2 linked regions of the Pseudoduganella albidiflava genome follow. The protein of the gene in region 2 interacts with the protein of the main gene of each other region in a pairwise test. Links are inferred from orthologs where the notes say so. Each region holds a gene or a part of one and is shown on either strand. Other genes may lie near its edges. The genes, in order: epsG and minD.

Region 1 (3,249 bases), 1.8 Mb from region 2 along the record:
TGACATTGAAGCCTTGCGCCGTGTAGCAAGTTTCCGGCCGGTGCACGCCCAGGGTATCGCTCTGGTCGCCGCCATAGGCGATCGACAGCATGATGCGTTCGCCCTGGCTATTGATATAGGTACGCGACAGGGTCTGGTTGTAGATCTTGTCCAGCTTCGACTGGGTCTCGGGATCGACCTGCAGCGGCACGATGCTGTCATCCACGTGCCAGTCACCGAACTGCGCCGGCACCATGCGCGTCAGGTCGAAGCGTGCCTGGCGGTCCGCCAGCTTGGCGGTAGGCGTAATCACTTTCGTCACGGCGGCGGAGGACACCATCATGGCGCACATGACCAGGCTCATCATCAAAGGCTTCTTCATGCTTTTTCTCCCGCAACCGTCTGCTCGCGGCGGCGTACGAACAAATGAAGTAAGGAGTCGACACCCAGGATGAGCACGAGCGCCGTCACGAACAGAACCATACCCGCGAACCCGTGCAGGAACCCCTGCCCTGCGGCGTCGCCCAGGTAATACGTCACCAGCGACAGCGTGATCACGCGGGTCACATTGGCGGTGAAGGAGATCGGGATGATCAGGATGGCCAGCACGACATTGCGGAATGCGGACGAGTGGCGCACGACATTCAGGTAGAAGAGCCCGAGCGCTTCGAGTGTCAACAGCGTTTGCAGCCCCGCACACGCATCGGCCACCAGCAGCTGGTACTGGCCGATCTGCAGGATGACGCCGGCACGGGCGATCGGATAGCCCAGCGCATACAGGATATGCTCGGTTGCCCACGATACGGCCATCTTCATCGGCATGGTCAGCAGGCTGACGATGCCTCCCGGCAGCGGGATCATGAACAGCATGAAGAAGAATGGGAACCATTGGTAGCGCAATGCGCGCACGCCGAACTTGAGCAGGATGATCGACGCCAGCAGGACGATGATCGAGCCGATCTCGAACGCGAACACGGCTTGCGAGCGGCCAAAGATATACAGCAGCAGGCCGAGCACGAACAAGGGCCAGCCCATCTTCGAACCGGCTTCGCCGGCGCTGGCGCGTTCCATGTCGGGCCACTGGCGATAGAGCAGCCAGAGCGAGAGTCCCAGGATGATCGGACCGTGCGCCTGTTCTTCAGTAGCCCACAAACCGGTCATCAACGAATACAGCGAGGGTACGAAGAGTACCCCCAGCCCGAGCAGCACTGGCCACATATCGGACAGTGCTGCGCGCGGCGCGGCGGCGTTACGCATGGAGGGAGTGGCTACGGTATTCATCAGAATTCGACCAGGACGGAACCGACGACCTTGGCACCGGCCTGGGTCATCTGCTCGGTAACGAGCGCTACGTTGTCGAGCGAGGTGCGGTTCTTGCGCACGACCAGCAGCACACCGCCCGTGCGCGCCGCCAGTGGCAGCGCATCGGACGCGGTGGCGAACGCCGGGGCGTCATACAGCACGATATCGTGCGCCGCTTCCAGTTGCAGGTTCAGTGCGGAGAAGCCACTGCGGCTGAGCAGCTCGAGCGGATTCGGCGGCAGGGTGCCGGCCGGCAGCACCGTCAGCGACAGCAGCGATTCGATCCGCGTGGCCAGGCCATAGTCGCCACGGCCGGCGAGGATGTCGGACAGACCTTGCCGGCCCTTGATGTCGAAGTGCTCGTGCTGGGACGGGTGGCGCAGGTTGGCATCGACCAGCAGCGTGTTCTCGCCCAGCTGGGAAAACACGACCGCCAGGTTGGCGGCGAACAGGCTGGCGCCGTCCCCCGGCTCGACGCCCATCACGGTCAGCGACTTGTGGCCGCGGGCGAACCAGCGCAGCATCAGCTGGCTGCGCACCGCGCGCAGCATCTCGACCTGGGCGCTGAATGGCTGGAACGCCGCCACCAGATGCTGCGACAGCTTGCTTTCACCCGGGGTCAGGTACGGATAGTCGAACTGGCGCGCCAGCACTTGCTGGATATCGGCTTCCGTGATCAGGCCCAGGCGTTGCGCCGCTTCGCCGAAGCGGATGCCCAGTTCCTTCTGCATGCGCAGCACGCGCTCGGCGCTTTCCGGCGTGATCTTGCCCGATTCGAGCAGCAACGCACCCATGCTCGAGTCGCCGGTGTTGGGTTTGGCGGGAGCAGAATTGATCGGGAGTGGATGATTCATGGCGTTATCCATTTTTTGTGGATTGTCAATTCAGGCGCAGCTGGCGCGGGCCCGTCGGTTTGCCAAAGCTGAAACGCTTGCGCTTCGGCGGGTTCCAGTTGATCGCGCCGAGCACAGGCAGTTCGGCCATGTCGGACAGATCGGTTTCCGAACGCACCCGGCGGTCGAACATTTCAGCCAGCATGCACAGGCCAACGCCCAGCAACGTGCCGAGGAACACGGACAGGATCACGTTCAGCGTGACCTTCGGGCCGGACGGCTCGAGCGGTGCCACGGCCGGATTCAGGATCGACACGTCGGTCTGGTCGGACTGGCCTTCGATCCGGGTTTGCGACAGGCGCTGGGCAGCCATGTCGAAGGCGCGCTGCGCATTCTCGACATCCTTCGCCAGCACATTCATTTCATCGCGGGTACGGTTCAGTTCCAGCACCTTCGTCTTCTGCGCGTCGAGCGCAGCGCGGATTTCCGCCTCGCGCTGCGACAGCACGGAGGCATTGTTGCCAACGGTGCTCTGCGTCAGGCGCACGTTCTCGTTCAGCGAAGCGCGCAGTTTCTCGACTTCGGCACGGGTACTCAGGTACTGCGGGTGATTGGTGCTGAGCCGTTGACCCAGATCGGCCAGCTTCGACTCGGCCGCCGCCAGGTTGGCGCGCGAGCTCTGGATCAGCGGATTGTTGTTCACGTCCGGCGATTCGCCACCGCGGCCCTGGGCCACCGACTGGCGCGAACGCGCTTCCATCGCCATCGTCTGCGCAGCCACGAGCTGGCTCGACAGATCATTCAGGCGCCCCGATTCCACATCCAGGCGATTGTCGACGCTGACGATGCCATGTTCCTGCTGGTACTTCGACAGGCGGCTCTGGGCCACTTCCAGGTTATCGCGCAACAGCTTGGACTGCTCCACGAAGTAGCCGGACGCCTTTTTCATGGGTTCCGACTTCAGCTGGATGCTGATGTTCTGGTATTCCTCGGCGAACGCGTTCGCCACGGCCGCCGCGAACTGCGGGTCGGACCCCTGGAAGCTGATGCCCACAACGCTGCTTTCGCGCGATGGCTCGACCTCGAGCTTGCGCAGCAGCAGATTGGCCAGCCAGTCGCGCACGGTGCCACGGCC
Region 2 (3,259 bases):
GCCGGGAAGGCGCGCCGCAGCAAGGCTTGCACCCGGGCCACCATTTCGCTGCGGCGCAAGGGCTTGATCATGTAGTCGTCCGCGCCCGCATCGAGGCCGGAAACGATGTCGTCTTCGCCGGAACTGGTGGTTAGGAACATGACGGGCGCGCCGTCGTTGAGCTTTTCGCGCGCCTTGCGCATCAGCTCGGCGCCCCCCATATCGGCAACCTGCCAGTCGAAGATGAGCATGTCGTAGCTGTCCTTGCGCAGCTGGCCGAGCAGTTCCTTGCCTGTCTGGAAGGCATGGCACACGTGGCCGGCGGAAGTCAGTACCTGGGAAATCAGCTCGGTCTGGCTTCGGTCATTGTCAAGGACTACGATTCTCATCTTATCGGTGGTTAAAGAACGGGGGTAAGGCTTGGTCACTGCGAATATAACAGGGTTTGCAATGTTGTTACTAATTTGACCAACAATTTCTGGTCAGAAACACGCTCCGTGCGGGCCCGTGGGATCGGTACACGGTACACTGGTTAAACGCCGTTTTCAATGAACTTTTTTGTTTGGCAACTTTTTAGGAGACACATTCGTGGACAGCGGCTGGGAATTGTTGCCTTATTCTTCAGATAACATCGCCGAGGTGCGGGAACGCTGCCGGCGGCTCGTCCGCCGCCGCGCCGCGCTGGCCGCGGGGGTCTCCGCGGTGCCGATTCCAGGCGTCGATATCGTCTCCGACGTGAAGCTGTTCACCCAGCTGATCGAGGAAGTGAACGCGGCGTTCGGCCTGACGGCCGCGCAGGTCGAGCGCCTGCAGCCGAAGTACCGGATGATCGCCTACGAAGCGTCGGTCAGCGTGGGGGGCATGCTGGTGGGCAAACTGATCACGCGCGACCTGGTCTTCAAGCTGCTGGCAAAGAGCGGGAAAAAGCTGGTGGCCAAACAGGCATCGAAAATCGTGCCGCTGGCAGGGCAGGTGGCATCGGCGGCGATCGGCTTCTTTGCCTTCCGGCAGATCGGCTACCAGCACGTGGATGCGTGCGCGAAGGTGGTGGAGGAATTGCTGGCGGCTAAGAACCGCTAGCCGCACGTGCGGGCCGGTGCGGTCCGAATGGTCCGCACCGGTACGGCCGGGATTACGCGTCCGGCAGCACGACGTTGACGTCGAGCACTTCCAGGTTGCCCTGGCGATCCAGCGAGATCTTGATGTCGTCGGCATTCACTTTCGTGTACTTCGAGATCACCTCGATCAGTTCCTTGTGCAGTGCGGGCAGGAAGTCCGGGCCACTGCGGCCGTTGCGTTCGCGCGCGATGATGATCTGCAGCCGCTCCTTCGCGGCGTTGGCCGTTTTCGGCTTGCTGGGGAACAGGAAAGATAGCAGGGCCATTTACTTTCCTCCAAAGATGCGCTTGAACAACCCCGGTTTTTCATAGTCCGTGAAGCGCAGTGGCCGGGTGTCGCCCAGGAAGCGGGCGATGACGTCTTCATAGGCTTCGGCCACGTCCGTGCCCTTGAAGTGGATCGCAGGGTTACCCTGGTTCGATGCATGCAGCACCTGTTCCGATTCCGGAATGATGCCGATCAGCGGGATGCGCAGGATTTCCTGCACGTCCGTGTAGCTCAGCATCTCGCCCGCTTCCACGCGCTTCGGCGCATAGCGGGTGATCAGCAGGTGTTCCTTGACCGGTTCGCCGCCGGACTGCGCGCGGCGCGACTTCGCCTGCAGGATGCCGAGGATGCGGTCGGAATCGCGCACCGACGACACTTCCGGATTGGTGACGACGATGGCTTCGTCGGCGAAGGTCAGCGCCATCAGGGCGCCATGCTCGATGCCGGCCGGCGAATCGCAGATGATGTACTCGAAACCCATGTCGATCAGTTCGGCCAGCACGCGCTCGACGCCGTCTTCCGACAGCGCATCCTTGTCGCGCGTTTGCGAAGCCGGCAGGATGAACAGGTTGTCGCAGTGCTTGTCCTTGATCAGTGCCTGCGGCAGCGAGGCTTCCTTGTTGATCACATTGATCAGGTCATAGACGACGCGGCGCTCGCAACCCATGATCAGGTCGAGGTTGCGCAGGCCCACGTCGAAGTCGATCACGGCGGTCTTGTGGCCACGCATCGCGAGACCGGTGGAGAAGCTGGCGCTGGAAGTCGTCTTGCCGACACCGCCCTTGCCGGACGTTACAACAATAATTCTTGCCACGAATAATCCTTTTAGTGTGAAAGCTCAGGCGCGGGGCGCGGACGCGTTGCCTGTTGAATTGCCTTAATTGACAGATTGTATATCCAGTTTGTCGCCGCTGAGCCTGATTTGTGCGGGCTGCTTGGCCTGCTCGACGGGGAAACCATCCTCGAACGTCCGGTAAACACCCGCGATCGACACCAGTTCTGGCGACATCGACAGGGCGAAGATGCGCGCGGTCGCGTCGCCGGAGGCGCCGGCCAGCGCGCGGCCGTTCAGGGTGTTGTACACATGGATGCTGCCGTCGGCGATGATCTCGGCGCCGTTGTTGACGACGGCCATCACGATCAGGTCGCCGCCGCGCGCATAGATGCGCTGGCCGGCACGCACCGGCGTGTCGATGATGATCGTTCCGGTATTGGCGGGCGCGGCAGGCGCGGCCGCCGATACTGGAGCGGGAGCGGGAGCGGGAGCAGGTGCCGGCGCTGGAGCAGGAGCCGGCACTGCGGTGGATGGGCCGGCATCGTCGCGCTTGCCGGTATCGATCGACAGGCCCAGGGCCTGGATTTCTTCCAGCATGTCCGGCCGCGCGTTGCGCACGGCCACCGGATTCAGGCGGTACTTCTTCAGCAGCTCGATCGTGCCGGCCCAGTCGATGCGTTCGGAACCTGGCGCCAGGTCGCCGACGTCGATGACGGCGAGGTCGCCTTCAAAAAAATCGGCAACGCCACCCGTCATGCCGCGCAGGGCGGCATCGAGGGCGATGAGGTCGGACGTGTGCAGGATCGCGGAGACGGCAACGACGGTGGAAATCTTGATTTCGATGGGCTTTTGAAACGGGCTTTTGGACATGACGGCAGTAAAAAGTTCGGGCAGGCCCGGGCCCGAGCATTTTACTGTCAAAAAACAATTATCGGTGAGGCATTTTCACGTACGGAACAGCCTCCCGGCCCTGTGTTCATGCGGCTTCAGCCGTGCCGCTGCCCGCTTCGGCGGCCACCTTGTTCGTCAGCGTACTGGCCACCGCATTGACCGCTGCATTGGCCGCTGCACTGGTCGCTGCATTGGTCGCTTCACTGGCCCATTCCGCGCGCATCTGCC

What was found.
Region 1: the proteins of minD (region 2) and epsG interact in binary tests that used the Bacillus subtilis proteins (3 or more experiments, as listed by UniProt). The link is inferred for Pseudoduganella albidiflava from one-to-one orthologs.

What each region holds. Positions count from the first base shown.
Region 1 is NZ_CP036401.1:5,032,821-5,036,069, forward strand. Bases 198-3,128 are described here. They hold epsG (chain length determinant protein tyrosine kinase EpsG), read right to left. Parts: upstream 2,136-3,128; coding sequence 1,260-2,135; downstream 198-1,259. Other genes in these bases: epsI (exosortase-associated protein EpsI, B-type), read right to left, coding at 198-361; xrtB (exosortase B), read right to left, coding at 358-1,260; epsF (chain length determinant protein EpsF), read right to left, coding at 2,161-3,128. Also shown: more of epsI, read right to left, coding at 1-197; more of epsF, read right to left, coding at 3,129-3,249. UniProt on the Bacillus subtilis protein: May be involved in the regulation of capsular polysaccharide biosynthesis. Autophosphorylates in vitro. Phosphorylates and activates in vitro two UDP-glucose dehydrogenases, YwqF and TuaD, as well as the DNA-binding proteins Ssb and SsbB.
Region 2 is NZ_CP036401.1:6,784,777-6,788,035, reverse strand. Bases 272-3,212 are described here. They hold minD (septum site-determining protein MinD), read right to left. Parts: upstream 2,180-3,212; coding sequence 1,364-2,179; downstream 272-1,363. Other genes in these bases: metE (5-methyltetrahydropteroyltriglutamate--homocysteine S-methyltransferase), read right to left, coding at 3,117-3,212; minC (septum site-determining protein MinC), read right to left, coding at 2,243-3,010; minE (cell division topological specificity factor MinE), read right to left, coding at 1,112-1,363; EYF70_RS28150 (hypothetical protein), read left to right, coding at 568-1,059; EYF70_RS28155 (response regulator transcription factor), read right to left, coding at 272-368. In the rest of the region: more of EYF70_RS28155, read right to left, coding at 1-271; more of metE, read right to left, coding at 3,213-3,259. UniProt on the Bacillus subtilis protein: ATPase required for the correct placement of the division site. Cell division inhibitors MinC and MinD act in concert to form an inhibitor capable of blocking formation of the polar Z ring septums.